Regions from separate parts of the Paenibacillus vulneris genome, predicted to be linked through region 2. Evidence: riboswitches for the same ligand, from Rfam matches in the RefSeq annotation. Region 2 holds a riboswitch; the other holds the start of a gene.
What was found. A riboswitch is a leader RNA that binds a small molecule or an ion and turns the genes downstream of it on or off. The one in region 2 is predicted to bind ZMP and ZTP.
Positions count from the first base shown of each region.

Region 1: it holds a riboswitch for ZMP and ZTP, as region 2 does, so the genes downstream of both, rpiB (ribose 5-phosphate isomerase B) here and ABEA66_RS22815 (bifunctional 5,10-methylenetetrahydrofolate dehydrogenase/5,10-methenyltetrahydrofolate cyclohydrolase) in region 2, are expected to answer to the same signal.

Region 1 covers NZ_BAABJG010000047.1:103,008-119,168, reverse strand. Annotated here, with positions in the region: gene ABEA66_RS31380 (DJ-1/PfpI family protein) at 197-799, shown strand; gene ABEA66_RS31375 (RNA polymerase sigma factor) at 971-1,576, shown strand; gene ABEA66_RS31370 (anti-sigma factor family protein) at 1,573-2,100, shown strand; gene ABEA66_RS31365 (hypothetical protein) at 2,100-3,191, shown strand; gene ABEA66_RS31360 (LiaF transmembrane domain-containing protein) at 3,195-3,857, shown strand; gene tadA (tRNA adenosine(34) deaminase TadA) at 3,995-4,453, opposite strand; gene ABEA66_RS31350 (thiol-disulfide oxidoreductase DCC family protein) at 4,668-5,105, opposite strand; gene ychF (redox-regulated ATPase YchF) at 5,342-6,442, shown strand; gene prfA (peptide chain release factor 1) at 6,482-7,555, shown strand; gene prmC (peptide chain release factor N(5)-glutamine methyltransferase) at 7,560-8,450, shown strand; gene spoIIR (stage II sporulation protein R) at 8,607-9,404, shown strand; gene ABEA66_RS31325 (L-threonylcarbamoyladenylate synthase) at 9,514-10,587, shown strand; gene ABEA66_RS31320 (manganese efflux pump MntP) at 10,847-11,410, shown strand; gene ABEA66_RS31315 (low molecular weight protein arginine phosphatase) at 11,529-12,113, shown strand; ZMP/ZTP riboswitch at 12,216-12,296, shown strand; gene rpiB (ribose 5-phosphate isomerase B) at 12,396-12,854, shown strand; gene ABEA66_RS31305 (TIGR01440 family protein) at 12,886-13,515, shown strand; gene glyA (serine hydroxymethyltransferase) at 13,601-14,848, shown strand; gene trpB (tryptophan synthase subunit beta) at 15,030-16,161, shown strand, end outside.
Region 2 covers NZ_BAABJG010000026.1:86,618-102,778, reverse strand. Annotated here, with positions in the region: gene gyrA (DNA gyrase subunit A) at 1-731, shown strand, start outside; gene ABEA66_RS22825 (hypothetical protein) at 728-895, opposite strand; gene ABEA66_RS22820 (MarR family winged helix-turn-helix transcriptional regulator) at 1,156-1,563, shown strand; ZMP/ZTP riboswitch at 1,602-1,683, shown strand; gene ABEA66_RS22815 (bifunctional 5,10-methylenetetrahydrofolate dehydrogenase/5,10-methenyltetrahydrofolate cyclohydrolase) at 1,747-2,583, shown strand; gene ABEA66_RS22810 (ABC transporter ATP-binding protein) at 2,815-3,576, shown strand; gene ABEA66_RS22805 (ABC transporter permease) at 3,569-4,318, shown strand; gene ABEA66_RS22800 (RluA family pseudouridine synthase) at 4,493-5,206, opposite strand; gene ABEA66_RS22795 (class I SAM-dependent methyltransferase) at 5,210-6,073, opposite strand; gene ABEA66_RS22790 (peptidylprolyl isomerase) at 6,199-7,323, opposite strand; gene glgB (1,4-alpha-glucan branching protein GlgB) at 7,654-9,579, shown strand; gene ABEA66_RS22780 (glucose-1-phosphate adenylyltransferase) at 9,584-10,750, shown strand; gene glgD (glucose-1-phosphate adenylyltransferase subunit GlgD) at 10,766-11,866, shown strand; gene glgA (glycogen synthase GlgA) at 11,930-13,360, shown strand; gene ABEA66_RS22765 (HAD family hydrolase) at 13,450-14,289, shown strand; gene ABEA66_RS22760 (hypothetical protein) at 14,284-14,514, opposite strand; gene ABEA66_RS22755 (nitroreductase family protein) at 14,838-15,452, opposite strand; gene ABEA66_RS22750 (hypothetical protein) at 15,877-16,131, opposite strand.

The DNA.
Region 1 (16,161 bases), on a different contig from region 2:
ATACTGAAGCTGCAGACGATATGAGGACATGAAAAGAATAGGAGCTCAAGGAACTTCTATGGATAACATTAGAATCAGTGGCGCCGTTTCTTTTCCTTTTGCCGGGCCGTTCTGTGTTGCAGGGAAGTACCGCTACGCGGGGTCAACAGCTGCAATAATGCCTCCCATCCTATGAAAGCCAGAAAGGTGATGTCAGATGAAAATCGCTTTTATTGTATTTGAGAAAATGACGACGCTTGATTTTGTTGGATTTTTCGAGCCCATGACTAGACTTTCCTTGTATAAGAACCGTCTGAGGGAGGAGCTTCAATGGGATCTGTGCGGTATCCAGGAAGAAGTGAAGGATGATCGTGGAATGACGATAAAAGTAAATAAGATTCGTCCGGATCTGTCAGAGTATGATATGATCTTTGTGCCGGGAGGTTACGCGACAAGGACTTTGAGGAAAGATGTGAATTTCATAAGCTGGCTTCAAACGGCAAAGGATTCAGCCATGAAGGTTTCAGTATGTACAGGAGCACTCCTGCTAGGAGCGGCAGGCTGGCTGCAAGGGAAAAGAGCGACAAGCAATCCTTCTGCTTATGACCTGTTGACCCCATACTGCAAGGAAGTCGCAGCATCCCGCATCGTGAAGGACGGGAATGTGATTACCGGAGGAGGTGTCGCGGCCTCCCTCGACGTCGGATTGTTCCTCGTGGAACTTTTTTCCTGCAAGGACACGGCAATGGAGATGCAAAGAGAGATGGATTATCCCTACTATAAGGCAGGGAATACAAACGCCGATTATGTTATTGGATAAAAAGCAACCCGGTATCAGTCACATGACAAAGCAGCTGTTAAAAGCAGTTATGAACTTCGGGACTCCCCGTAAAAATATCTGAATCGCCTTCAGAGCTAATGCCCCACTTTTGGTGGGGCTTTCTTGTTGGTATACAATACCAGAGCTTTCACCAAAAAATAATTGGGTCATGTGCAGTGGTTTACTCTTGAGGTATCGTCTATTCTTTCGGAGAGGAGGGGGAGAACCATTTCAGAAGAAACAGAGTGGATCGAGCGCATTGTAGCCGGCGACGTGCAATCATTTCGCTTACTGATGGAGAAATATAATCAATATTTATACCAGGTTGCGTTCTCAGTACTGCATTCAAGCAAGGATGCGGAGGATGTGACGCAGGAAGCACTGTGGAAAATCTATGCTTCTCTCCCCTCCTATCAGCACCAGGGCTTCAAAACATGGATTACCCGAATTACCGTAAACAAAGCGATAGATTATAAACGTTCCCTTGAACGAAAAAGAGAGCAGCTGACCGACGAGCCTGAGCAGCTGATTCCGGTAAATCCCGTACACACGGTGGAGGAGGAAGTGCTGCATAGGCATCGGCGGCAAAGAATTCGGGAGTGTCTGGACGACTTGCCAGACAACTACCGGGATGTGGTCGTAGCCTTTTATATCGAGGATAAAAGCTATCAGCAAATTGCCTTGGAGCAGGGAGTTACCCTAAAAACGGTGGAATCGAAGCTGTACCGGGCCAAGCAGTGGATTCGCAAGCATTGGAAGGAGGAAGAGTGGGGATGAAGCATTACACAACGGAAGAATGGTCCAGGTATGCGAGACAGGAGCTGACTATCGAAGAACAACTAGAGTATGAGACCCATCTCAGTACATGTGACGAGTGTCTTGAAAAGTACATGCAGGGATTAGAGCTCACGACGGATACCTTCCCAAGGCTTGCAGAGGAAGCGGAGACGGCCATTGTAGAGTCGGTTATGCAGCGAATCGAATCTCAGACTCCAAGACTGTCAGGGGTACCAGAGATCGCGCCGAAACCGGTTCAAAGGCGGCAAGCAAGTCAGACCCCGTCCTTCCTGAGGCATCCTGTGTTCCATTATGCCGTTGCCGCAGTTATTACGCTGCTGCTGATGGGAACGAGCACCTTCCAGACCTTGATGGATAAGGTGGGCTCTGCAGAAACTAACATAGAGGCCGGACCGTGGGTGCAAGAGGAGAGCCGTTCATCCGTATCCCAAAAAATAATGGAAAAAACGATCGGGGTATTGGACTCGATTCAGCCCAAACATGAAAGAGGGGGAACGCGATAATGAAACCTAAAAGTGCGATGACAGCGCTGCTGTTATCTTTTATCCCCGGCATGGGGCACTTATATTTGAATCGTTTGGTAAGGGCTGTTATTTACGGCATTGGTTTTTTTGGGCCGGTTTCCTTGATGTTTCTGCTGGTTCTGACCGGGGAATACCGGCGTAGCGGCGAATTCCTCGCCTTTCTGATGGGGGTTGCCATGTTCTTCGGTATCGTCAATATGATCGATATGGTTATAGCAATAGCCCGGGGCCGAGTGCCTGCTTTGGCTGCTGCCCCATCGAGCACGGAAGACGGAATGCTCATGGTACCACAGCACAGTGGGAATGACCGTTTTGCCGCCATTGTTCTGTCGTTCATCCCAGGTCTCGGACATTTTCAGCTTGGCCTGATGCAGCGGGGATTAGCTTTCTTAATCGCATTCTTCGGAACCTTGGCGATGGTTATCTTCGTCGCAGTGCTGACGCATAGAGACGGGTTTCTGGCTTTTCTGTGCATCCTGCCCATCGTGTGGCTATACTCCATGTTCGATTGTGTGCAGCAGCTGAACAAGAAACAGCGGGGGGAGCCGCTTGTAGACCAGACCTTCTTCGAGGATTTTCAGGAAAGCCGCGAGGATGGCAGAAAGAGCAAGATGATCGCCACCTTCCTGTCTATCGTTCCGGGAGCGGGACATATGTATCTTGGCCTGCAAAAAAGAGGGCTTCAGCTCATGGCCGCGTTCCTGCTGCTCATTTACATTATGGATGTGCTTCGTTTATCGATTTTCTTGTTCTTGATTCCGATTTTATGGTTCTATAGCTTCTTTGACGCGCTGCAGCAGATTTCCAAGCAGGGACGGGAGGAACTGAAGGACCTTCCCTTCGTCGATTGGTTGATGAACCATCAAAAATGGGTCGGCATAGGTTTGCTGGTTTTGGGAGGCTATTATTTGGCCGATGAAGTGATCCTGAACGCCTTGGACCGGATGTTCCCCAAAGAACGGATATCCATACTGTTCCACCAATATTTTCAGACCTTTGTTGTATCCGTAATCTTGATCGGCGGCGGTCTTCGACTGCTCATCGGAAGCAAAAATCGAAAGGACGGATAGCCTATGAAAAAATGGCGTGTAGGGACTCTATCGATGGGCTTGACCTTGATCCTGCTGGGGGTCATCCTGTTCATGTCCCAATGGAGAGGAATCCAGGCCTTCGATGCGTTTATCGCCTGGTGGCCCATCATCTTTGTTTTGCTTGGGCTTGAGATTATTATCTATTTATTATTCTCGAATAAAGAAAACAGCATGCTTCATTACGACTTTATGAGCCTGTTCTTTGTTGGAGTGATCTGCATCGGCTGCCTCGGGTTTACGCTGCTGGCGTCTGTCGGCATTTTGGGCGAAATTCGATCCATGCTGGGAGCGACGGAGGAAACCAGGGATTTGCCGACAGTGAAGGAAGCACTGGGAGACGGCGTGAAAAAAATCGTTGTCCAATCAGGAGATCAGAGTGTGAAAATTGATAAATCGACGGAACGCTCCATTCAGGTATTCGGAACCTTTCGTGAACGGATCAAAGGGGGAGAGCAATCACGTCCATTGGACAAGGACCAGGTGGTCTCCGTACATACGGCCGGCGAGATCATGTATGTGCAGATCAAACGGCTTCCTTCGGAGCGGGGGCTGCAATCCTATTATCCTTGGATGACCGTTACCGTAGTGCTGCCGGAGGGAGTGCAGGTGGAGATGAGAGGATTGGACAACAGTATCATATCTTGATAGAACAAGCAGGAGTCGGGAGCATCCGAATCTCCTGCTTTTTTTCTTGTACAGCGTTTTTAGGCTGTGTAATGTGGCGACTCTTGGCGCAACAGGAAGTCCATTATGGGAATAGTAGCCTGATGGACTTGTCCTCCTTATGCCTTCCCTCTTAAACGGCGGAAAAACTGGGTCAGCATGCTGCTGCATTCCTCCTGAAGGACACCGGAAATCACCTCGACGCGATGATTAAACCGTTCTTCCTGCAGCAGGTTCATCAAGGTCCCTGCGCAGCCGGCCTTGGGATCAGTTGTTCCGTAAATGACCTGCGGAATTCTGGCTTGAACTATGGCACCTGCGCACATGGGGCAGGGCTCCAAAGTCACATATAATCGGCAATCGAGAAGCCGCCATGCCTCCAAATACTCGCTGGCTTGCTTGATGGCTATGAGCTCAGCATGTGCCAGTGGATCCTTGGTTGTCTCGCGGAGATTGTGGCCGCGGCCGATAATGGTGTCATTCCACACGACCACGGCACCGATCGGGACTTCGAGCAGTGCCTCGGCTTTGCGGGCTTCATCAATTGCAGCGTTCATAAAAGGGATATGTTGTTGCACACAGGCACCTCGTTTCTATGATCAACTTATTCACAGGCCAATGCTGACGAACAAGTATTCGATTTGTTAACATGCTGTGGATAACCTTGTGGATAACCGGGTTGTTATGCACATTTTATTGTAGAAAATTGGGGATAGTTCCGCAAGTTCCCTCGATTTATTCAAATCACTATCCCCAGATGGGGATAAGGAGCCTGTAGCCGGGAAGGCGGTCTCATATAAATTTACGGCGGATTTCAGCAGTCGGAATCATGCAGTGCTCCTGCTTGCCGAACAGCTTATACCGTCTTTTGGCCACCCAACGGTACAGAAAGTCCCGCAAGGAAACCGGAACATACTTTAATACAGAAAGTAACGCCCAACCGCGCCCTAAGCGTCTGCAAATTTGCAATATAGCGTCGGAATGCGTATAGACGAAGCCTTGGTCGAGCAAAATGACGGAATCCATCGACGGATCGTTCTTGATTTCCGGTGGAAGCAGGGATTGGGCCGTGTCGGATTGCAGCTGCGCAAAGCGAAAAACGTCCCTTTGATCCAGCCGGATAAGGAGCTGAACCGAGCGGCTGCAAAAACGGCATTCCCCATCGAATAGCATAATAGGGTGCTTAAATGTATCGGAATCATGACTTAAATCCTGGCATCGGGTTTTCATTGCGCTCACCTGGTTTCAATAGAGGATACTCCTATTATACTGTGATCTGCTCGCCTCGTTAATGCCATAGCGACAACGAAATAAAGATTGGACGATATAGGTTCCTGTGGGAGGCGTCTGCACATTCCATGATTTTTGCTGGAAATAGAAGAGGCAAGGTGACAGGGACCCTATATGTGCGATATAATAACTATTTAGGGATATTGAATAACGATGATTAAGGAGTTGTCCTATACATGGCTTTGAAAGCTGGGATCGTGGGCCTGCCGAACGTTGGCAAATCCACTTTATTTAATGCGATTACGCAAGCGGGCGCTGAGTCGGCGAACTATCCTTTCTGTACGATTGATCCGAACGTAGGGGTAGTAGAGGTTCCCGATGAGCGGCTGGTCAAGTTGACGGAGATGGTTGTTCCTAAAAATGTCGTTCCTACGGCATTTGAATTTGTAGATATTGCAGGACTTGTTAAGGGCGCTAGCCGCGGCGAAGGACTGGGCAACAAGTTCCTTGCCCACATCCGGGAAGTGGACGCTATCGTTCACGTTGTCCGCTGCTTCCAGGATGAGAACATTACACACGTGTCCGGTACGGTCAATCCTATCAGCGATATCGAAACGATCAACCTGGAGCTGATCCTGGCTGACGTAGAATCAGTTGAGAAGCGGATTGAACGTTCCCGTAAAAATATGAAAAGCGGCGACAAAAAATACGCGGCTGAAGTGGAGTGTCTGGAGCGGGTGAAAGAGGCGCTGTATAACGATAAGCCGGCCCGCAGCGTAGATTTGAGCGATGACGAGAAGCTGCTGATCCGCGATCTTCACCTGCTGACGATGAAGCCGATGCTCTATGCGGCTAATGTGAGCGAAGAAGAAGTAGCTAATGCGGATGATAATCCTTTGGTACAAAAGGTGCGTGAATACGCTGCTCTGGAAGGAGCAGAGGTTGTTCCCATCAGCGCCAAGGTAGAATCCGAAATTGCCGAGCTTGAAGGCGAAGACAAAGAGATGTTCCTGGAGGAGCTCGGGCTGCAGGAATCCGGTTTGAATCGTCTGATCAAGGCTGCCTACAAGCTGCTTGGCTTGTATACTTATTTCACCGCTGGAGTTCAGGAGGTTCGTGCATGGACCATCCGCAAGGGCATGAAGGCTCCGCAAGCGGCTGGAGTCATCCATACCGATTTCGAACGCGGGTTTATCCGTGCAGAGGTTGTCAGCTATGATGATTTGGTCAATGCGGGCTCGATGAACGCAGCGAAAGAAAAAGGACAGCTTCGCCTGGAAGGGAAAGATTACGTGGTGCAGGACGGCGATGTTATGCACTTCCGTTTCAACGTCTAAACTATATACTATCTGAAGAGACATAAGGGGTGAATGATGATGCTAGACAGACTGCAATCACTTGCGGACCGTTATGAAAAACTAAGCGAGCTGCTGTGTGATCCGGATGTAACGAGCGATACGAAAAAGCTGCGGGAGTACTCCAAGGAGCAATCCGACCTTCAAGAGTCTTACGAGGCTTATACGGAATATAAAGGTGTTGTAGAGCAGTACGAGGCGGCACGGGCCATGCAGAATGAGAAGCTGGACGATGAAATGCGCGAGCTCGTCAAAATGGAGCTGGAGGAGCTGTCCCAGCGCAAGGAGGAGCTCGAGGAGCGCATCAAAATTTTGATGCTTCCGAAGGACCCTAACGACGACAAAAACGTTATCGTCGAAATCCGCGGCGCCGCAGGCGGCGATGAAGCGGCGTTATTTGCAGCCGATCTATACCGGATGTACACGAAGTACGCCGATACACAAGGCTGGAGAACGGAAATTATGGATGTCAGCATGAATGATCTCGGCGGCTTCAAAGAGATTATTTTCATGGTAAACGGCAAGGGAGCCTACAGCAAGCTGAAATTCGAGAGCGGCGCCCACCGGGTTCAACGTATTCCGACGACAGAGTCGGGCGGACGGATTCATACATCGACTTCTACCGTTGCGGTGCTGCCGGAAATGGAAGATATCGATATCGAAATTAACGATAACGATATCCGCGTCGACACGTTCTGTTCCAGCGGTGCCGGTGGACAGTCCGTTAACACGACGAAATCGGCGGTTCGGGTAACCCACGTACCGACGGGCATTGTTGCGACATGTCAGGACGGAAAGTCGCAGAACTCCAATAAAGAAAAAGCACTTCAGGTGCTTCGTGCCCGGATTTTCGATAAGCTGCAGCAGGAAGAAATGTCCAAGTATGCTGGTGAGCGGAAAAGCAAAGTGGGTACAGGAGATCGAAGCGAACGCATTAGAACCTATAACTTCCCACAAAGCCGTGTGACCGACCATCGTATTGGTTTGACGCTCCATCGTTTGGATGCTGTATTGAACGGCGATATGGATGAGATCATCTCTTCCTTGACGATTGCTGCCCAATCGGAGCTTATGGATAAAGGGGAACAAGTGTAAACCAATGACCGTCGAACGGAAGTTGACGATTCGTGAAGCCTATGTTGAGGCTTCTTCTTTTTTACAGGGGCATGAAGTGAGTGAAGCATCCAATTGCGCCGAGCTGCTGCTGCAGCATCTGCTGGGCTGGAGCCGCAGTGAAATGCTGCTTCGCTGGCAGGAAATGTTCCCCGTGGAACTTGAAGGGCAATGGTGCGAGCTGTTGAAGCGTAAAGCGGCAGGAGAGCCGGTCCAATATATTATCGGAGAACAGGATTTCTACGGGCGTACCTTCAAGGTGACGCCGGCCGTGCTTATCCCGCGTCCGGAAACCGAGCTGCTGGTGGAACAGGTGGTTATGCTCGGAACCGAGCTGTGGCCTTCACAAGAGGCATCTCCGCTTGTTGCTGACATAGGAGCGGGAAGCGGAGCGATAGCCGTAAGTCTTGCCGCGGAGCGTCCATCCTGGCGTCTGATGAGCTCGGATATATCGTCTGCTGCGCTTGCGGTTGCAAAGGCAAATGCAGAACGCCTGGGAGTGGCAGGAAGGATCTCGTTCCTGGAGGGGGATCTGCTGGCACCCTATATCCAACAAGGGCTGCGCCTTGATGCGGTTGTATCCAATCCTCCCTATATACCCGAGGAGGATGAGGGGGGATTGATGCCTGAGGTGCGCTTGTTCGAGCCGGCTTCCGCATTGTATGGCGGGAAGGATGGTCTCGTGCTGTATCGGCGTCTCATTGCTCAGCTGAAGGAGCTGACCTCGATGCCCTTCCTTGTCGGACTGGAAGTCGGCATGGGGCAAGCAAAGGCGGTGTCGGACATGCTCGCCGCAGTAGAGGCTTGGGACGGGATTCGGTTGGTTCCCGACTTGGCGGGAATTGACCGGCATGTTATAGCTTGGAAGCGGAGATAAGGGACGTAGTGCCCGGATCAGCATAAAAGCCAGATGGTCGGGCAAGGAGAGGCACAATCTATTCTCTCTAGTAAAAATTGATAGATTGCTAGGTTTAAAACCTCTCGGATCGGTTCATACTAATGCTATGAAGCGATACGAGAGGGGCGACAAGCCATGGTGAGAAGAACTCCCCGGGTTCGATATTTTTATATAGCTTTTGCACTTATTCTATTAATGTTTTGTTGGGAAGCTCAAAAGGAAAATACGGTTGTATTTGCTTCCAAGGCGGAGAGTGCTTCCGCCAGTACAGAGGGGGTAATCCCTCAAGAATCGATACGACTTCGTATATTGGCTAATTCGGATTCACCGTCCGATCAATGGATAAAAAGAGAAGTTCGTGATGCTATCGTGGAACAAGTGCAGCAGTGGGTTACCGGTCCACAAACGATTGAGGAAGCGAGACGAACGGTCCGCAGCCATTTGCCTGAGCTGAGTGAATTGGTGGGGCAGACGCTTCGCAAAAACGGATTTGACTATGCTTATCAGGTTGAGCTTGGCGTTGTTCCGTTCCCAACCAAAATGTACGGAAACCAAGTATACCCTGCGGGCGATTATGAGGCGCTTCGCGTCTCCATCGGTAATGCAGAAGGACAAAACTGGTGGTGTGTCCTGTTTCCTCCGCTGTGCTTCGTAGATTCGGAGGTCATTGCCAAAAATCCGAATGAGGTCCGCGCAGAAGCGGTGCCTGAGGCGGAGAAGGAATCTGCGAATAAAGCGAAGGATCATCAAGAGGAGAAAACAGGTAAAGACGCGAAAACGGCCAAAACGGCTAATAAGGCAGCCGAGACAAAAGGCGCAGCGCCAGCCGCAGGCAAGACTGCAGTGGCTAAGGCTGATGTACAACCGGAGCAGCCGGAAGTTCGTTTCTTTCTTTGGGATTTGATGAAGAAGCTAGGCTCGCTGTTTGCGTAGTCCTAGGTAGTGGGTATAGACTTGCAGGAATAATGGGTAGTCCTCGCAAGAAATCGAGGACTGAACGAATTAAGAGACGCATGGAAAATGGATTAAGGGTGGAGTAAGGATGACAGCATACTGGAAGGTCTCGCCCGAGCAGCCGCAGCCGGAATCGTTGGCGGAAGCTGCACAGACCCTGAAGCAGGGAGGGCTTGTAGCGTTTCCTACGGAAACGGTATACGGCTTGGGGGCTGACGCCCGCCAAACGAGAGCCGTTGAACAAATTTTCAAGGCCAAAGGAAGGCCTTCGGATAATCCGCTTATCGTCCATATCGCAGACCGGTCTCAAGTAGAGGCGCTCGCCGCTTCTCCGGATGAGGCCGTTTCGCGTTTGCTGGACGCCTTCTGGCCGGGGCCGCTCACGGTCGTGCTTCCCGTCCGGCCAGGCGTTCTGTCCCCGCTTGTCACCGCGGGGCTGGATTCGGTCGGGCTGCGGATGCCCGACCATCCGGTGGCGCTGCAGCTGATTGCCGCTGCAGGCTGCCCTGTGGCCGCGCCGAGCGCTAACCGCTCGGGCAGGCCCAGCCCAACACAAGCGCAGCATGTGTTGGAGGATCTCGCTGGCCGCATCGACGGCATCGTGGACGGGGGGCCGACCGGAGTCGGCGTCGAGTCCACGGTGGTGGAGTACACTCCAGCCGCAGGCGAAGCCGGCGGGGGTGTGCTCCACATTCTGCGGCCCGGCGGCATTACGGCAGCGCAGCTTCGCGAGGCGCTGCCCGGCATCACGGTGCGCGAAGCCTCAGCGCACCAAGAGCCCTCCGCGGCACCCCGCGCGCCGGGGATGAAGTACACGCATTACGCCCCGCGCGGCGTAATGACCCTCGTTCAGGGCGATGCTCCTGAACGGGTGCTCGCTCGCATCCAGCGCGAGCTCGACGAAGCGCACGCGCGCGGGGAACGCACAGGCGTTCTCACGTACCGTGAGCACGCCCCGCTGCTGCGCGCGGACCATATCGTCGCCTGCGGAAGCGTCGGCGACCTGGAATCGCTGGCGCACGGGCTGTACGCCGCGCTGCGGGAATTCGATGAAGCGGGGATCCACTTCATCATGGGGGAAACATGCCCCGAGGAGGGCATCGGGGCCGCGATTATGAACCGGCTGCGCAAGGCGGCCGGGGACCGTATCATTCATGTCTGATGATTACACCGGCATTTCGCCTGAAGGGCGTTGCCGGTGTATTTTTTAACATACATATAATGCAGAACCGCTTCACATCTATCCAGCCCTCGCTAGGATATATATGAATAAATCCGGCCGTTATTGCGAAAAATGGCAGTGAATTGCGAGTTTGTCCGTATACTCCGAATTGGAACCGATCCGTTAGCTCTCGCCCAGTCATGATTCTGGACTCGTCCGCATATGTTGATTAGGGACGGGGACAAGGGGTGAGTATAGAATGGATTGGACATCTCCGCTAATGGTGGGGCAGTTTATCGCTATATTGATCATGGCTATCGCTTTGGGACTGGATGCTCTATCGCTCGGCATTGGCATAGGGATGAAGGGCATACGCAAGCTGGACATTGCTAAGCTCAGCTTTGTCATTGCTGTATTTCATATGGTTATGCCGCTGATGGGCATGTTTACGGGCAGCTACGTCAGCTCTTTGATGGGCGGCATTGCCACCAAGGTCGGAGGGGCGCTGCTGCTGCTTCTCGGCATTCATATGGTGTACAGCTCCTTGAAAGGGGAAGAAGTAAAATCCATCGATCACCGTACGCTGGGAGGCTTGCTTCTTTTTGCGCTCAGCGTCAGCATCGATTCCTTTTCTGTCGGCGTCTCTCTTGGCATGTTTGCCGGGGATATGGCGTTGACCGTGATCATGTTCGGAACCGTTGGAGGGATCATGTCCATTATCGGCCTTTTGCTGGGCAGCAAGATGGGACGATGGATCGGTGAGTATGGCGAAGCGATGGGCGGAGTTATTTTATTGGCCTTCGGCGTGCATTTTTTATTATAAAACCGGCCCAATTGATGAAAACCATGGCTCGACCGTTCCCTATTTTCAAACATTTGAGGTACAATAAAAGGGAAGGCTGAGTACAGCCTATATTGAATAGTAAAGGCAGGGATCCCAGATGAATCGAATCTTATTCGTTTGTACCGGCAACACCTGCCGCAGTCCGATGGCTGAAGGCTTGCTCCGGAAGCTGCTGGCGGAACATGATTTGCACCATCTTGAAGTCCGCTCGGCGGGGGTTGCAGCTTATGACGGCACACCGGTATCCCATCATGCGGCAGCCGTATTAAAGGAGCATGGATCGGATTGCAGCATGACCTCCAGCGCATTATCGAGCGATTTGATTAAATGGGCTGATGTGGTGCTGACGATGACGTCGGGACATAAGCAGCACGCGATAGGCAAATATCCGGAGTTCGTCGATAAAATATATACGCTGAAAGAGTACGTGGAGGACGATCCGGAAGCCGCCGGTCGCATCGCGGAGATGGAACGGCTGATTGCCGATTTGCAGGTGAAGCGGGCATTGTCCCAGCAGGTAACCGATGAGGAGAGGGCACGAATCTTGACGCTGGAGCGCACGCTTCCGGATTACGATATTGCCGATCCGTTCGGGGGCTCCTTAGCTCAATATCGAGCGTGCGCAGCGGAGATTGAGGCCGCGCTGCTGAAGCTGATCCATAAGCTGAAAGCGGCAAGGTAACGGATTTTCCTGATTCACTGGCTATCCGTGTGTTCGGGAATTGGACTCACTTTTTAGGCTTTACACAAGACGCTATTTCCGCTATGATAAAGGTACAATGTAGGGCCTTGATGTAACTGGCGACGAGTGGGTTTAACCACAGTGGAGCATCGAGGTACACGGCCGGTCGCCTGGGCAAAGAGCATCGTTGTGCTGGATACAGCACGCTGCATGCTCTTTTTTCGTGTTTCGGCTATCTATCGGTTATAATGGAGCTAACTATGTTAGGAGGCGAAGGACAATATGAAAATTGCTATTGGTGCAGATCATGCAGGATTTCGTTTGAAGGACGAATTGGTGGGCTATATTGAATCATTGGGTCATCAGGTGGCGGATATGGGCTACAACAGCACAGATTCCGTCGACTACCCGGATTATGCCATTGCCGTCTGTGATCAAGTGGTTTCGGGTCAAGCCGACAAAGGGATTCTGGTTTGCGGCACAGGGATCGGCATGACGATTGCCGCCAACAAAGTGCCTGGCATCCGCTGTGCATTGGTGCATGACTTGTTCTCGGCTAAGGCGACACGCGAGCATAACGATACGAATGTGCTTGCCATGGGAGAGAGAGTTATTGGCCCGGGCGTTGCGCAGGAGATCGTGAAAGTCTGGCTGGAAACCGAGTTCTCGCAAGGGGAACGCCACCAAAATCGCATTAACAAAGTCAAGGCGTTGGAAGACAAGTACTCGCTTCATCCGTAAGCGGAAAGCCTGACGAAAGAGGCGATTCATGATGGACAACGCAGAACAATTCCGGCAGGCTGCAGCGGAACCAGCATCATTGGACATAAGCGCCATTCGCGGCCATTTGGAACAGGCGCTTCGCGAGCTGATACAGGCGGGACATATTGAAGCAGGGCAGATTATCGTCTTCGGAACCAGCACAAGCGAGGTGCTCGGCAAGCATATCGGAACGTCCGGTACGGAGGAAGTGGCGGAACAGCTGTTTGCAGCCATGCAGGCCATGAGGAAGGAAGTCCGCTTTTATCCGGCTTATCAATGCTGCGAGCATTTGAACCGGGCTCTGGTAGTTGAACGAGAAGCGATGAAGGAGTACCGGCTCGATCCGGTTTCCGTTATTCCGGTGCCCAGAGCAGGCGGCTCCATGGCTTCCTATGCGTTTAAAAACTTGCCGCAGGCTTGTGTCGTTGAGACCATCGAGGCTCACGCCGGCATCGATATCGGAGGCACGCTCATCGGGATGCATCTGAAGAGAGTGGCGGTTCCGTTCAAACCGTCGATCCGAATGATTGGACATGCGTCCATTCTTGCTGCCTATACCCGTCCGAAGCTTATCGGAGGCGCACGCGCGGTTTATGATATGGACAGCGCTGAACCGCAAGGGGCTGGCTCGTGTACTTGACGAACGAGTAACTCATGATTTTGTTTAAGCAGGGAATTTTTCTCTTTATTTAAAAATATAAGCTCATCCCGAGGAGGAACTTACTGTGGAACAATTACGCAAGCAAGACCCGAAAATCGTTGAGGCTATGAATCTGGAGATCGGCCGTCAGCGCGACAAAATCGAATTGATCGCATCCGAGAATTTTGTCAGTGAAGCGGTTATGCAGGCTATGGGTACGGTCCTTACGAACAAATATGCGGAAGGCTATCCAGGACGCCGCTATTATGGCGGCTGCGAGTACGTTGATATCGTGGAGGACATCGCCCGCGACCGTGCCAAAGAATTGTTCGGCGCAGAGCACGCGAACGTTCAGCCTCACTCCGGAGCTCAAGCGAATATGGCGGTTTATCTGGCAGCTCTGCAGCCTGGCGATACCGTATTGGGTATGAACCTGGCTCACGGCGGTCACTTGACTCACGGCAGCCCGGTTAACGCATCCGGTCTGTTGTACAACTTCGTCGCTTACGGTGTAAGAGAATCCGATTCCCGCATCGACTATGATGAAGTGCGCAAAGCCGCTTTCAAACATAAGCCTCGTATGATCGTTGCCGGTGCTAGCGCGTATCCGCGTATCATCGACTTCGAAGCTTTGAGCCAAATCGCTAACGATGTCGGCGCCTTGCTCATGGTAGACATGGCTCATATCGCAGGCTTGGTTGCAGCGGGACTGCATCCAAACCCAGTGCCATACGCTCATTTTGTTACAACAACTACACATAAAACGCTTCGCGGTCCTCGCGGCGGTATGATCCTGTGCCGCAAGTCTTGGGCAGCAGCTATCGATAAAGCCGTGTTCCCTGGAACTCAAGGCGGTCCTTTGATGCATACGATTGCCGCTAAAGCCGTATCCTTCGGAGAAGCGTTGCAGCCTGAATTCAAAACGTATGCGCAAAACGTAGTCAACAATGCCAAAGCATTGGCTGAAGCTTTAGTCGCAGAGGGCGTTGATCTGGTATCCGGCGGTACGGATAACCACTTGATGCTGATCGACCTGCGCAGCTTGAACATCTCCGGTAAAGATGCGGAGCATCTGCTGGACGAAGTTGGCGTTACGGTTAACAAAAATGCCATTCCATTCGACCCTGCGAAGCCTATGATTACAAGCGGTATTCGCGTCGGTACACCTGCAGCAACTTCCCGCGGCATGAACGAAGAAGCGATGAAGACGATCGCCAAAATCATTGCTTTGACTTTGAAAAACCCTACGGATACAGCCGTACACGAGAAAGTGCGCGGTATGGTAAAGGATTTGACCGCTCAATTCCCTCTTTATCCTGGATTGTCTTACTAATCAGATTGAACTCAAGTCGGCGCTGCCCAGCAGTGGCCGGCTTTTTTTATGAAATAAGAGCGATTAACGAATGATTACTGCCGCTGTAAAGAAATAGCAGGCGCACTACTTGTATAATCCAAGGGGTTTAGTACAATAAAAACAGTGCTTAGTTATGATTATTGGAGGAGGACTGGAATTTATGAGTACGGAGCAAGCCGCAGGCTATTTTGGTTCCTTCGGGGGCAGCTACATTCCGCCGGAGCTTCAAGAGGTAATGGATTATTTGGCACAGCAGTTCGAAACATATAAGAATGATCCCGAATTTGTTGAGGAATTTCAATATTATCTGAGAGAGTACGTCGGACGTGAAAATCCGTTAACGTACGCCAAGCATTTGACCGATAAGCTGGGCGGAGCCAAAATCTATTTAAAACGCGAGGACCTCAACCATACCGGGTCCCATAAGATCAATAACGTATTGGGTCAAATCCTGCTGGCCAAACGGATGGGAGCCAAGCGCATTATCGCGGAAACGGGAGCGGGACAGCATGGTGTGGCCACTGCAACGGTCTGCGCGATGTTCGATATGGACTGCACCATCTATATGGGAGCGGAAGATACCCGCCGTCAAGCATTGAACGTATTCCGCATGGAGCTTCTCGGCGCTAAAGTCGTAGCGGTTGAAAAAGGCCAAGGCAGGCTGAAGGACGCGGTGGATGAAGCGCTCGGCGATCTGGTGCAAAACTATCGCAACACCTTTTACCTGCTGGGGTCGGCTGTAGGACCGCATCCGTTCCCTACGATGGTCAAGCACTTCCAATCCATTATCAGCGAAGAATCCAAGCGCCAAATCTTGGAGAAGGAAGGGCGTCTGCCCACGGCCGTTCTGGCATGTGTAGGAGGGGGAAGCAATGCGATCGGAGCCTTCGCTCATTATATTGACGAGCCGTCCGTTCGTCTGATCGGCGTGGAGCCGGACCAAGCGCCATCCCTGACGCAAGGGGTGCCGGCCGTACTGCACGGCTTTAAATGCCTGGTGCTGCTCGACGAAAACGGAGAACCGCGCAAAACGTATTCCATTGCGGCAGGACTCGACTATCCGGGCATCGGGCCGGAGCACAGCCATTTAAAAGAAAGCGGACGGGCCGAGTACTATACTGTAACGAACGAGGAAGTGCTTAATGCGTTCCAGGTGCTGTCCAAAACCGAAGGCATTATTCCGGCACTGGAGAGCGCTCACGCTGTTGCTCATGCTTTGAAGCTCGCGCCGACCTTGACCAAGGACGACATTCTGATCGTCAATCTGTCCGGCCGCGGGGATAAGGATGTGG
Region 2 (16,161 bases):
AGGTCCCTGAGTATAAATGGAAGGAAAACGGAACGGCCATAGTCAATGTCATTCCTACGCCTAAAGAGGATCGGATCGTCAACGTCATTCCGGTACGGGATTTTGACGAACCGGGCAAATCGCTTGTATTCGTAAGCAAGCGGGGACAGGTGAAGCGTACGGAGCTGAAGGAATACATGACGAATCGCTCGATCGGCATCGTAGCCAGCAAGGTAGGAGAGAACGATGCGATCCTGGACGTTCGCGTCAGTACGAATGATCAAGATATTCTTCTTGTAACGAAGCAAGGAATGGCTATCCGTTTCAGAGAGGATGAAGTGAACCCGATGGGACGCGCCGCAGCCGGGGTTCGCGGAATTCAGTTAAAGGATGATGACGAAGTCATCAGCGCTGAGTGGATTGATGGGGAGGAGGGAGAACTGCTTGTCGTCACCGATCTCGGGTATGCCAAGCGTTCACTGATCCTGGATTATCCGGTTCAAGGCCGGGGCGGTAAAGGAATAATCACGTTCGAATTCAAGGACGGCAAACGGGTCAAGCCTAACGGAACAGCATTGGTGAAGGCATATGCCGTGAAAGAAGAGATTCTGCTTACCGCGGTATTGCAAAGCGGTGAACGGGTATCCTTCTCGTCGGAAAGCACGCCGATTGAACAGCGTAAATCAACCGGCCGGCAAGCCGTTCCTATCTCCAAAACGGATATGATTACGGATCTGCTCAAGATCGATTAATCGTAGCTGCTGTAATCGGAGTCCAAACGCTCCAAGCATTTCAACATAAGCTCCAGTACGACCCACACAGGCATGGGCTCATCCAATTTATCCAGCCATTGTGGGTCGTTTATTATTCCTTTTTGCAGCGCCTTTTCTCCAATCAACTGCTTCCACGCTTCCATTCGCATATCACTCCTCCGCATGAATTGACAAGCTCCGCTTCTCTTGAAAAGCCCATGTAGCAATATATGTTGAATAGGGTCTAATGTTCCTCTTTTTTATCGTTTAATGTCTTAAAGTATTTATGCTGTTAACCTTTAAACCGCGCGATGACAATGGTATAATAAGGTTACTAGCCAAGAAAACTCGGATCTAATATAGCAGAGCACGCAGCAATAGAGAGAATCGATTCAAAGAATAGTAGATGCAGGAGTGATGATCAGTGATTACTCAGGAATTTGCTAAGTTGTGGTGGAAATTATCCAAGGATTTGCGTAATCATATGGAAACCGAGCTGTCACCTACCTTGACGGAAGGACAGCTAACGGTTTTGGAGCTATTGTCCGGTCATGAGAGGATGAAGCCGTCGGATTTTATAGAATACCTGGATACGACACCCGCAGCGATCACTACATTGCTGGACCGGATGGAAAAGGCCGGATTAATAAGCAGGGAACGCGACGGCAAGGATCGGCGCATCGTTTGGGTACAGGTGACGGATAAAGGGAAACAGGAGTGCGAGCGCGGAGTTATTATCCGCGAACGGTTTTTACAGAGCTATTTGAGCCGTATTTCCGCTCATAATCAGCAGCTGCTCGTTTATTTGCTCGGAAAAGTGGCTAACGCCTAGTTGCCTTCTAGGGAAATTAAGGGTATTATAGGGATAACTGAGCTATGTGTAACTGGCGGAACATGGGGAACCATGAGGGAGCACATAGGATATTTGTGGCCGTACGCCTGGGCTAAGGTAAGAGGAATGCTCCTCTTGCCTTTTTGCGTTTTTACCACTTCCAAATGGAAAGGATGACGGAACATGAGCATCATTTTGGATGGCGCAAGTGTAGCTGCACGTATCAAGGAGCAGCTGGAATCAAGAATTAGGAGATTGACCGAACGGGGAGTCATCCCGTGCTTGGCGACGATTCTGGTAGGTGACGACCCGGTATCGGAGACCTATGTCCGTATGAAGGGAAATGCCTGTAGAAGACTCGGGATGGAATCAAGACGCATTCACCTTGAACCGGGCACAACTACAGAGCAGTTAGTAGAAGTCATTCGGCAGCTGAATGAGGATTCGACCGTCCACGGCATATTGCTTCAGCATCCGGTACCTCATCATATTGATGAACGGGCGGCATTTGAGGCAATTAGTATCGAGAAGGACGTAGATGGGGTAACGACGCTTGGTTTTGCGCAGACGGCATTCGGGTTCGGCCTGTACCCGTCCTGCACTCCTGCGGCCATTGTGGCGATTCTGGATGCGTATCAGCTTCCAATCGAAGGCAAACATGCCGTTGTAATTGGCCGAAGCCCTATTCTGGGCAAGCCGGTGTCCCTGATGCTGTTGAACCGCAATGCCACAGTTACGATCTGCCATTCGAAGACGAACCAATTATCCGACATCGTCCTATCGGCGGATATCGTCGTTGCAGCGGTAGGAAAGCCGAGGTTCGTCCAAGGCAGCTGGATCAAGCAGGGAGCCGTTGTTCTCGATGCAGGCTACAACCAGGGGAGTGTCGGCGATGTTGATTACGAGGCCTGCCTCGGTATCGCCGGTGCCATAACTCCGGTACCTGCGGGCGTAGGTCCTGTGACCATTGCGACACTGTTGAAGCATACGGTAGACGCGGCGGAGAGATGCGACTTATAAGATGGGTTAAAACCGTTCGGGAGGATGCTCCTGGACGGTTTTTTCAATATCTATAGAGGATTTACATTTCGGGGCTCCACGTTATGTACCTGAATCTACTTCGTGGCCAGGGCACAATTATAAGGGGGCTCGTTAGTTTGGGCTGTGCGAAACTTATGGAAAAAGTTATAATATATAGAGTTTTTGTTATCGGTCAGACATTTATTTTTGGGCGGCAGGAAGGAGTACCTAGTGAATGATTATCCGGTTTTAGAAATAAACGGCTTGAAAAAAAGCATCCAGCAGCAGGAAGGATGGAAATGTTTATTTTCCAATGTGAGCACACGCGTAGCGGAGCCTTCGATAATCTCACTGCTAGGGTTATCGGGTCAAGGAAAAAGCACGCTTCTGAGGATTATTGCGATGCTGGATGCCGCGGAGGAGGGCACGATTCGGTACGAGGGGCGTGCTTCGACGCAGTGGAATCCGCAGGCTTGGCGTAAGAAAATTGGCTTCGTTGCACAGCATGCGGTCATGCTGGAAGGCTCCGTAGAGCATAATCTGAAGACGGTCAGTCTTTTGCACCGGCAGTCCTTCAATACGTCATTAGCCATGGAATTGATGCGGAATGTTGGTCTGGAGGAAATGGATTGGAGCAAGAACGCGCAGGATTTATCCGGAGGAGAGAAACAAAGAGTAGCGTTGGTCCGTTCCTTGCTGATGCAGCCGCAACTACTGCTGCTGGACGAAATTACGGCTTCCCTGGATTTGCACAGCAAACAGGCTGTGGAGAAGCTGCTGCAAGCGTGGCATGAGAAATACGGAACCTCCCTGATCTGGGTTACCCATGATCTGGAGCAGGCGCGTGCAACGAGTCACAGAGTATGGTTTATGGCAGAACACACTTTGCTGGAAGACCGTCCAACCAGTGATTTCTTTGAGAGACCGGATACGGAAATCGGGCAAAAATTTCTCCAGGTCACAAAGAGCGGTGAAGGAGGCACTTATGAATAATGTGGCATTAAGCTTCACGCTTGTATTTATTGCCATAACGATCCTGATTTCGATGTGGCAAAAGCTAGGCTTGGGCAAAGAAATTGCCATCGGTACGGTCCGTTCTGCCGTACAACTGCTGTTCATCGGCTATGTGCTTCAATTCGTATTTAACGCCCGGCAGCCAGTGTTTTTAATTCTCATCTTGTGCATGATGATCGCCGTAGCTTCCTGGAATGCAGGCTCGAGGGGAAAAGGGCTCTCCGGCATCCGATGGCGAATCGCCATTGCGATTTCTACGACGGAAGGGCTAACCATGGCACTGCTGCTTGGTTTGGGAATCATAGAGAAGACCCCTCAATATATTATTCCAATCAGCGGGATCACCATAGGAAGTGCAATGGTCGTATCCGGCCTCTTTATTAATCAAATGAAGCGGGAGGTTCAGGCGTCCAAGGGGGAAATTGAGGTGCTGTTGTCGCTTGGAGCGACGTCGCGCCAGGCGATACACGAACCGCTGAAGCGATCCGTCAAATCCAGTATGATCCCTACGATTGACGGAATGAAAACAGTGGGCCTGGTCCAGCTGCCCGGGATGATGACCGGGATGATAGTCGCGGGAGCGGATCCGGTTCAAGCCGTTAAATATCAAATTCTTATTATGTTTACTCTCGTATCGTCGGCTGCATTAACCAGTATTATACTAAGCTTACTAAGCTATAAGCTTTGGTTTACGAAAGATGATAGACTTCGATCGCTATAAGTCCGGTTGATCCGGCGGCTGTTGAAAGTGGAAAGAACGGCGGCAAATCGCTTCCTGTTTGGACCTTGGAGAGGTTAAAAAAGACAGCGGAGACCGCTGTCTTAGTGATGGCCTTCATGTCATGCAGTAGGAAAGCTCTCATTGAGCTATGAAAAAAGGATGCCGCAATGCGGATCAGATTAGCTCATTACTGGAATCATCGCCCCAAAGAAACCAAGGGTACGCTTTGGGCGGATTCGAGCGAAAGCGCAGCGTTTCCTTCGTAGTAGGGTGCTCGAAGCTAAGCTCGGTTGACCAAAGAGCGATTTGCTGCCCGGGCTTCGTCAGGTGAGCGCCATAGCGCTGGTCACCAACGAGCGGACAGCCTATCGCAGAGAATTGAACCCGGATTTGATGAGGTCTCCCGGTGTGAAGCTCAACCCGGACAAGAGAGAGTCCTTCACTATGATCGACAACCGTATAATCCAATATAGCTTCTTTGGCTCCAGGCTTGTTGGGCGGCACTACGGAAACGGTGTTCGTCTTGGAGTCCTTGAGCAAGTAATGGGTCAAGGTTCCTTGCGGCTGTTTCGGCTTGCCATTCACCACGGCCGAATAGATTTTGCGTATGGAACGGGTTCGAACGGCATCGGATAGCCGCGAGGCGGCTTTGGAGGTTTTGGCAAATACCATAACGCCGCCTACAGGCCGATCCAACCGGTGAACGAGTCCCAAATAGACGTTACCGGGCTTCTGATGCCTGTGTTTCAAGTCCTGCTTAATCATCGTAAGCAAATCCGGATCCTGTGACTGGTCCTCTTGGGTCGGGACATTCACCGGCTTAACGACGACAATTACATGATTGTCTTCATATAATACCGGAATGGAGGGGAGAGAGGCCTGACCCATAGGTTAAGCCTCCCAGCGTCCTAGAATGCCGCACGGGAGCATAAGCTTGGATGCTGTAATCGGGAGTCCGATTTCGCCGCAGGTAATATTGCCTCCGTAGGATCTGCCCATGGACATGGCCAAAATATTTTTCAGCACGGTTGCCGAAATCCCCGTTGTGTAGGAGTTGATCAGCATGAAAAGCGGCTTGTCCGACATAATTTGCATGCAGGACTCTACGAATGGATAGAGGTTGGTTTCGAGCTTCCAAGTTTCTCCGCTAGGACCACGGCCATAGGAAGGCGGGTCCATAATAATGGCGTCGTACCGGCTGCCGCGGCGCTGTTCCCGCTGGACGAATTTGAAGACATCGTCCGTAATAAACCGGACAGGACGGTCGCCGAGCCCGGACAGCTGCAGGTTTTCCTTGGCCCATTGAACTACGCCCTTCGATGCATCCACATGACATACTTCCGCGCCGGCATAAGCGCAGGCTACGCTGGCTCCACCGGTGTAAGCAAATAAATTCAGAACGCGAATGCTGCGTCCGGCCCCCTGAATCTTATCGATCATCCATTTCCAGTTCGCCGCCTGCTCCGGGAAAAGACCGGTATGTTTAAAGCTGGTCGGCTTGATATGAAATTTCAGCTTATCGTAGGAGATGGTCCAGCGCTCCGGAAGATCTCGTTTATATTCCCATTGACCGCCGCCGCTGGAGCTTCTATGATAGTGGGCATCGGCGTTTCGCCATTGACCGGTTTCCTTGCCAATCGGCCAAATGATTTGGGGGTCAGGACGCCGAAGAACGATTTGTCCCCAACGCTCCAGCTTTTCCCCGTTACCCGTATCGATTAATTCATAATCTTTCCAATCGTGTGCTGCAAACATGACGTTACCTTCCTTCTAGGGCTATACCCATGCATATCTTTGATCCTACCACATTTTACACTAATTGCTTGAACAATGCCATGCAAGAAGACCGGGGAGCGTCCCCGGTCTTTTGGAGTGTTTATTTATTTGGGCAAATCTACATGATCAATCAAGGCAGGCAGCTCTTTTGTCATGAATTGATTGTAGTTCTTATCGATGAGCTGGTTTTTGATGGTTTCCTTCACATCGTCATAAGAACGCGTGGTGCGAGACTCTACGCGGATGATGTGGTACCCATACTCGGTTTCTACCGGATCGCTGATTTTGTTCAGCTCGAGAGAGATGGTCGCTTTCTTGAAGGCATCCGTCCATTTGACTACAGGCTCGTTCGTGTACAAGCCTCCGTTGTCGCTGGAGCCGGGGTCTTCGGAGTACTGTTTGGCCAATGCAGCGAAATCCCCGCCATTTTTCAGCTTATCCTGAACCTCCTTAAGCTTCTGGGAAATTTCGGCCTCCGTGCGTGCCTTTCCGTTGTCATCTTCCTTCATAATCAGAATATGACGTACCGAGGCGCTGATAATGGACTCGTCATTATTTGCCACCGCCTGGTCGTAAGCCGCTTTGACAGTAGGCTCGTCCGCTGTCGAATCGAGCCATGTCTGGGTAGCTACCACACCCTGAACATAGTTACGGATATCCGACTCGGTAATTCCTTGTTTACTCATGTCAGCCGCACGAGCGTCAAGAAATGATTTGGCTTCCGCGACTTGCTTATCCGCGGACTCGAGAGCTTCCGCGCGGTCCGTTTCATTTAATTTACTGTTGATGATGCGGGAAGCGATAATCTGGTTAATAACATATTGTTTGAATGCATCGTCAGGTTCTTTGGCACCGTATTGCGGATTGGTCATACGAAGAATGTAGGCGAATTTCTCGTAATCCCCGCGGGTTACCTGGCCTCCTTCATAGGTAGCCACAACGGCAGCCATATCGACTTTTTTGCCCACCCATACGGTTTGGGTATCGCCGTCCCATTGGACTTCCTTGCCGAGGGCTTCGCTGACGAAACGGAGCGGCACATACGTAGTCCCGTTATAAATAAACCCTTGACCCTGTTCTTCGGTCGGCGTTTTCACGATTCCGTCAAACATATATTTGATGTTTTGAAAATATACTTCAATCTGTGTCCCGCTCGCATAAGCGACCGATCCGGTCAGCATGACGCCAAGGGATAGTCCAAGCACGAGCCCTTTAAACTTGTCGTTCATTGGGGGAATTCATCCTCTCTTTTACTAACTCATGATATAGTCCAGTAGAAGATATTCAAGCTCAAGCAGCAATTTCCTGCATACCTGTTAGAAAAAGGTCAACTAATGTCAATTTTATAGAGATCCGATCGCTTTTTAGCGGAGCTTGTAAAATAAAGATTTTCTTCGAGAATACATAGGAAATGAAATAAAAATTTACCATGTAGTGGAAAATAAGGATGTTTTCAGAATTGCTGTAGAATTTGAAAAGTACGGAAAGGAATTTGCAGCCCGATGTAGTATTTGATTAATAGAGGCCGCAAAATTGAACAAAAAGGGGATGTATGACCTATGATGAGCGTAATCCCCGGTCCGGAAGATCTTTACCTCTTTCATGAGGGGAGCTTATTCCGCAGTTACCGGGTGCTGGGAGCGCATTTTACGGAACATGAAGGCACCCTTGGCGTTCGGTTTACCGTCTGGGCGCCGCATGCCCGTGAAGTCCGAGTCATTGGGGATTTTAACTTTTGGAACGGAAGCAGTCACGTTCTCCGTAAGGTGAGTACCTGGGGAGTATGGAGCTTATTCGTTCCGGGGGTCAAGGAAGGCGAGTACTACAAGTACGAAATCGTTACCGCCCAGGGCACATTGGTATGGAAGGCGGACCCGTATGCTTTTTACTCTGAGCTGAAACCGGGTACGGCCTCGCGTGTGACGTCGTTGGAGGGCTATGAGTGGCATGACCAGGAGTGGCAGCACAAGCAGCAGTCCCCCTATGCACAGCCTATGAACATTTATGAAGTCCATTTGGGAACATGGAAAAAGAAGCCTGAAGACCAGTATTACTCCTACCGGGAGCTGGCTGATGAGCTGATCGACTATGTCGTGCATATGGGATACACGCATGTGGAGCTGCTTCCCTTGGCCGAGCATCCGTATGATCGCTCATGGGGATATCAGGCTACCGGGTACTATTCGGTCACGAGCCGATTCGGAACTCCGAAGGACTTCATGTATTTCGTGGACCGATGCCATCAGTGCGGAATCGGCGTTATTATGGACTGGGTTCCGGGTCATTTTGTCAAGGATGATCACGGACTGCGCCATTTTGACGGCCAACCTCTCTATGAGCACAAGGATCCTTCGAGAGCGGAGAAGCCTCAGTGGGGGACGATGTCGTTTGACTTTTCCAAGCCTGAGGTGGTTAGCTTCCTTATTTCCAACGCCCTCTTTTGGATGGATATGTTCCATATTGACGGATTGCGCGTCGATGCGGTAGCCAGCCTGCTGTACTTGAATTTTGGCAAGCCGCGCAATGAATGGATTAAGAATGAGCAGGGCGGGGATGAAAATCTGGAGGCGATCGCTTTTTTGAAAAAGCTGAACCAGACCGTGTTTGCCCACTACCCTAACGCGCTCATGATGGCTGAGGATTCCAGCGATTGGCCGCTTGTAACTGCTCCGGTTCATTCCGGGGGTCTTGGCTTTAATTACAAATGGAATATGGGATGGATGAACGATATGCTCCGCTATATGGAGACTGACCCGTATTTCCGCAAAGGCAAGCATAATATGCTTACCTTCTCGTTTATGTACACTTACTCCGAAAATTACGTGCTGCCTCTATCGCATGATGAGGTGGTTCACGGCAAAAAATCACTACTCAACAAGATGCCTGGTGACTATTGGCAAAAATTCGCTAACCTCAGGGTGCTGTTCGGCTACATGATGGCGCACCCCGGCAAAAAGCTGCTGTTTATGGGCGGCGAATTCGGTCAGTTCGATGAGTGGAAGGATCTCGAGGATTTGGATTGGGAGATGCTCACCTATGACAGCCACCGCAGTATGCATCAATACGTCCACGATTTAAACCACCTTTACTTGCAGGAGAAAGCGCTATGGGAGCTGGACCATAGGCCCGAGGGCTTTACCTGGATCGACCCGCATGACCGCGACCAAAGCATCGTTACCTTTATCAGACATTCCAACGACCCGGATGATTTCTTAGTTGCCGTTTGTAACTTTACACCGGTAACCCACGCCAGATACCGAATCGGCGTACCTTATGCAGGAGAATATAGGGAGCTCTTTAACAGTGATACCCCTGTCTATGGCGGGTCCGGACAGTTGAATACGGGCAAGCTGAAAACCGAGAAGGTGGAGTGGCATTCACAGCCCTTTAGTTTGCATATCACGATTCCACCGTTAGCAACCGTCTTTATAGAGCCTGTCAAGATTCGACGTAAAGCAATCGCTGGTAAAAGAGAAAGGGGATAGGTTGATGCGAAAAAAAGAGTGCGTGGCCATGCTGCTTGCAGGGGGAGAAGGACGTCGTTTAGGCGTATTGACCAGTAAATTGGCTAAGCCTGCCGTTCATTTTGGAGGGAAGTACCGGATCATCGATTTTACGCTTAGCAACTGCACGAATTCAGGGATCGACACCGTTGGTGTACTAACACAATATCAACCATTGGTTTTAAATACATATATCGGCATTGGAACCCCTTGGGACCTTGACCGCAAAAACGGCGGCGTTACGGTGCTGCCTCCCTATATGGAGCAGCAAGGCGGGGATTGGTATAAAGGAACGGCCAATGCCATTTACCGGAACATATCGTTTATCGAACAATACGATCCGGAGTATGTGCTGGTGATATCAGGCGATCACATCTATAAGATGGACTACGATATGATGCTTGATTTCCACAAACGAAAAGGCGCCGACGCAACGATCGCCGTTATCGAGGTGAAGTGGGAGGAAGCCAGCCGCTTCGGGATTATGAGTACGGACGATGATGACCGGATCATCGAATTTGCCGAAAAACCGAAGGAGCCCAAGAGCAACCTGGCTTCAATGGGCATTTACATATTTAACTGGCAGGTGCTCAAATCGTATTTGGGCAAGGATGAGATGAATCCTGATTCCAGCAAAGACTTCGGCAAGGATGTCATTCCGCTCATGCTGCGGGAGCGGTTAAATATGTTCGCCTATCCATTCGAAGGGTACTGGAAAGATGTGGGTACGATAGAAAGCCTGTGGGAAGCCAATATGGATTTATTGGAGAATCAGCCGTTATTTAATCTGAATGATCCCGAATGGCGTATCTATTCCGTCAACCCGTGCCAGCCCGGGCAGTATGTGGCTCCAACCGCACAAATCCGCCGCAGCCTGATTAATGAAGGATGCAGCGTGCTCGGAGAAGTAGACCATTCCGTCTTGTTCTATGGCGTGCAGGTCGGGGAAGGAAGCTTTATAAAAGATTCTGTCATCATGCCGAATGTACGCATCGGGAGTAACGTAAAAATATACAAGGCTATCATTGGCGAAAACACGACGATAGAGGACGGCTGCGTTATTGGCGAGCCTGACGAGCAATCCAATATTATTTTGATCGGCAGTAACGAGACTATCACAATGGCAGCAACGATGGCCAACTTGAAAGGGTGAGTTCTTATGAAGCGTATGATGGGCGTAATCAATCTGGTGAACGAGCCGGATGATCTGGAAGAACTGACCTACTCTCGCTGCGTGGCCTCCGTGCCTTTTGGAGCGAGATACCGATTGGTCGATTTTACGTTATCTAATATGGTGAATTCCGGCATCGAGAATGTTGCGGTGTTTACGCAGCATAAATACCGCTCCCTGATGGACCACTTGGGCTCAGGCAAGGAATGGGATCTGGATCGCAAGCGGGGCGGACTTTTCCTGCTGCCTGCGATTCTTCATGAGACGACAGGCATGGCGCGCGGCGATTTATTTCAATTTTATAGCCATCGGGATTATTTCTACCGTGCCCGGGAAGAGTATGTCGTTATTTCACGCAGCCATATCGTGTGTAATATTGACTTGAACGACGTGTTGGATCAGCATCTGGAGAGCAATGCAGATATTACCGTTGTATATAAGCAAGCGGACGATGAGGAATTCGCCAAGTTCCGCCGGCTTGCCGTCAAAGAAGACGGCCAGGTCACTGTAATGGAGGATCAATCTGGCCGCCTGCGTAACGACAGCATTTCTATGGAAATGTATGTCATGAGCAAGGAGCTGCTGCTTGATATGGTAGAATCCTGCCTGGCGCAAGGATACGATCATCTGGTAAGAGACGGTATTATGAAAAATATCGATAAGCTGAGCGTCTACGGCTATATGCATCAAGGGCATACTGGCATAGTGAATACGATTCAAAGTTACTATAAACATAGCATGCAGCTGTTGAATCCGAAGGTATGGCGCGAGCTGTTCTTCCAGAAGCACCTGATATATACAAAGGTTAAGGATGAGCCTCCGGCGCGGTATGCGGAGAATGCTCATGCTCGCAATGCTCTGATTGCCAATGGGTGCACAATTGAAGGCAAGGTAGAGAACAGCATATTGTTCCGGGGCGTAAAAATACGCAAAGGGGCTTATGTAAAGAACAGCATCATCTTGCAAAACTGCGAAATTGAAGAAAATGTCATTATAGAGAATGCGATTCTGGACAAAGATGTGTTTATTAGCAGAGGTCGTGTACTGACTGGAGACAAACAAGCACCGTTTATCGCTTCCAAGACCAAGGTTATATAGAAAAAACAGCGTGTTGGAAGAAGACTTCCAGCACGCACTATAATAAAGGAGTGGTAGGAAGCCATGAAAGTGTTATTCGCTGCGTCGGAAGCCGTACCTTTTGCCAAAACCGGAGGCTTGGCCGATGTTATCGGATCGCTGCCGAAGGAGCTGGCCAAGCAAGGGATTGACGTAAGAGTTATACTGCCGAACTACGAAGATATCCCAGAGGTCTACACCAAAGCCATGGAGACCGTGGCGACCTTTACTCTGGAGATGGGATGGCGGCAGCTGTACTGCGGGATTCTGAAGCTGGAGCATGACGGCATTATCTTTTATTTTGTCGATAACGAATATTATTTCAAGCGCCGTGGCTGTTACGGATATGGCGATGATGCAGAGCGTTATGCCTACTTCTGCAGGGCGGTTATGGATTCGATGCAGCACATCGATTTCATTCCGGATATTCTTCACTGCCATGACTGGCAAACGGGGATGGTTCCTGTGCTGCACAGAGTTCACTTCAGCTATCAGCCTGAATATGCGAACATCAAGACGATCATGACCGTTCATAATTTAAAATATCAAGGGGTGTTCGCCAAGGAGCAGTTCAAAGACTTTTTTGCTCTAGGGGACGAGCATTTCACCGGGTATGCGTTAGAGCAGTATGGAGGCGCTAGCTTTATGAAGGGCGGGCTGTTATACTCCGACTTTATTACTACCGTTAGCCCTACCTACGCTCAGGAGATACAGACACCGTTCTATGGAGAATATTTGGACAGTCTTATGCGAAGCCAGAGCGGAAGACTTCTTGGCATCATAAACGGAATCGACTACGAAGAATTCGATCCGATGACCGATCCGCATCTGGAGGTCAATTACCGTGACTCCCTTCCGAAGAAGCAAATGAACAAACTCAAGCTGCAGGAGAGGCTGGGATTGCCGGTTAATAAGGATGTGCCGTTGATCGCTCTGGTAACGCGTCTGGTGGAGCAAAAGGGCCTTGCGCTTATCGACCGCGTCATTGAAGAATTAATCCAGCTGGATGCGCAATGGGTTATTCTGGGTACCGGCGAACATCGTTATGAGCAGCTGTTCCGGTGGGCAGCCGACCGTTATCCGGACAAGCTGTCGGCGAATATTCTGTTCGATGAAGGATTAGCTCGTCAAATGTATGCCGGCTCAGATTTGTTTCTGATGCCGTCCCAGTTCGAGCCCTGCGGGATTGGACAGCTTATAGCCATGCGCTATCGCTCTGTTCCTATAGTCCGTGAAACCGGCGGGTTGAAGGATACCGTGCAGCCCTATAATGAATCTACAGGGGAAGGAACCGGGTTCAGCTTCGCGCATTATAACGCTCATGATATGCTGTATACGGTGGAAAGAGCTGTACAGCTGTACCATGACGAAGAGGCTTGGACCCGAATCATGGCGAACATTAAGAAGAAGGATTTCAGCTGGCGCAAGTCTGCGCAGCAATACGCTGCCCTGTACGACCAGCTGGTAGAGGCATAAGCGAGACGAGGAATATGCAACGACCTTAAACCAACGCCGTCACGGCGTTGGTTTACTTATTCCTGCACAAACCGGAGAGGGGATTCCGATTGAAAACCAAATATGTAGTCACCGACTTGGATGGTACACTGCTTCGTTCGGACGGCGTGCTGTCTTCCTTTGCCACGAACGCCCTGAATCAGGCGTTGGATCATGGCATTATCATTACCTATGCAACAGCCAGAAGCTATAAGAGCTCTACAACCGTAGCAGGGAATGTGGATTGGAAATATCCGTTAATCTTATACAATGGGGCCCTCTTATTCGATCCTGTCGGCATGAAACAGCTGGATGGAGCGTTTCTTAGTCCAAGCTTGACCGGGCAAGTGATCCGGTTAGGCAAGTCGTTTGATTTAAGTCCTCTTTGGTTCGCCTTAGACGAACCGTTCGAGGAGCGGGTGTTTCATGAACGGCTGAAGCGCAAGGGTGAATTGCAGTTCGTCTCCAGCCGTCCTAACGATCCGAGATTCCAGGAGCTTCCGGAGCTTCTTCATTCAGATCGGTATTCTACGCTAACTCTTACCTATATTGGGTATAAAGAAGAGCTCGAGCCTTTGATGAATGCAATCCGCCAACAGTTTGGGAACACTATTCATCTTCATTTCATGCCGGATGCCTATATTGCAGATCATTATTTTCTTGAAGTCAGCCACCCCAAAGCTAATAAAAAGGAGGGGCTGCTGAAGTGGGCGCAACGGATTGGATGTGACCCGGGGGACATCATTGTGTTCGGCGATAATTGGAACGATATCGGATTATTTGAAGCAGCCGGAACCGCCATTGCCGTTGCGAATGCCCAGAAGGAGCTTAAAGCGATTGCGGATCAGATTATTGAATTGAATGAGGAAGACGGTGTAGCTAACTATGTGCTGAACTTGATTCCGTCATGAATGATCAGCAGCCAGGTCATCATAATACATCGTTTCATTATTAAATGAACGATTGATAGACAAGAACGTATGGATGAGCTCGAAGAGCTCGGATTGATCCAATTGCAAAGACACGGTTTCTTCACTCGACGGATGGGCCGAAACGTTAAGCAGGATGGATTTGTGATCCTGATCGACTTGAATTTCCCATTGGTCTTTTTTTAGTACGCTTTCCCACACGTGCAATCACGCTCCCCTTTTTTTGCTATAGGCTCATGCTTGTTCCATAATTGGACATGATATTCATTATATGATTTCTTTTTCACAAATATGTCTTCGTGATAGAGCAACCCTTGTTTGGAAGCTTCAAGTTTTTTCTTTGTGTTGTGTGATAGACAAACACTCAAAAAAGAGAGCAGTTGAAAGATAAATTGCCGTAATGAATTGAAAAAAGCGGAGCAGCCTATGCTCCGCTTTCGTATACCATGATAGAATTCATTATTTTCGGGGCTCGCGCAAAGTGCCTGTATCAGCTTCGATGCTAAGGCAATCGCTTTTGCGGGAATATATTATTTAGACACGCTTCCTTCAAAAATAACCTCTTGAAGCGGCCGGCGGTTATTAGGTACCTCGCGCTCCTGGAGAGGCTCTGGCAGTATACCTACATCGCCCTGGTAGCCCAGCGTTACTACGGCGTGCAGTTCGAATTCTTCCGGAACGTTCAGTAAAGAACGCGCCAATGTCTTATCGAAGCCGCCGATAGCATGAGTAGCCAGACCGAGTAATTTGGCTTGCAGCGCCAAGTACCCCCAGGCTGTGCCGGCATCGAAAGTGTGAGCCGGATTCGCATCTCCATTAGCTCTTGTTTTGTCGGAAGCAACCAATATCAGGACTGGGGCTTTATCGGCCCATGAACGGTTGAATTCATTTAGAAATTGGTGGAATACGGCCAATTGCTCCTCTGTTTTAGCTACGATAAACCGCCAAGGCTGATCGTTGTAGGATGACGGAGCCCAGTGAGCAGCTTCCAAAACGGTGAAAAGGTCGGCATCCGAAACTTGTTGATTGGAATAGGCACGAGGCGACCATCGATTCAGAAACACCGGGTTAATAGGATACTCGGATTGCCGATGGGCTTGAACCTCTTCTTGAACCTGATTAAGAACCAAACTGGATTGACTCATATAATAATACCACCTTTCCAATAGGAATTATATGTAATATAACATACTTATCATTAGTAAGCAACCGCACTATAATAACTTCTTATAGTAAACTATACCTTACAGCGAGAACCATTTGTCATGATTTACAGATATTTCACAAAAATCTGCATGATTATCATATTTTCTTCATAAAAGTATGTGTAAATGGAAGTGATAAAGAAAAAAAGAGGTGCGGCCATGTATTATTGTATCTGTTGCAAATATTTGCATTCCTTTCACCATACAAAGGAAGAAGTTGTATTTAAAAGCGGGTTTCACTATGTACAATCCAACCTGTATCCTGCAGGATTATGCGGATTAGGTAAGCTTTACACGAAAGAGGATCAGCCTGCAACGGCTTAAGAATCAAAAAAGCCCCTCATGGAAGAGGGACTTCGTGCTATTAATAGATAGGGCCAAAACGGGGTCTGTCCAATAAAGCGATAACCAGCAAATCAAATAGAACCAATGGAATGATGAACGGGAAAAAGGAAATGGTAGCTTGGTTGCGTCCGCTCGGACGAATGGCTTGAATATACACTTTATCGTGCGTTACTTTCATGATTTTTCCTTCATAGGTATCTCCTTGTACGGTTGTGATCCTGACGTTTCGATGCATATATTTTTTGCATTGGTTATAGGGATGGGAATGGGACATAATAACCCTCCTTTCTAGCGGGACATGATA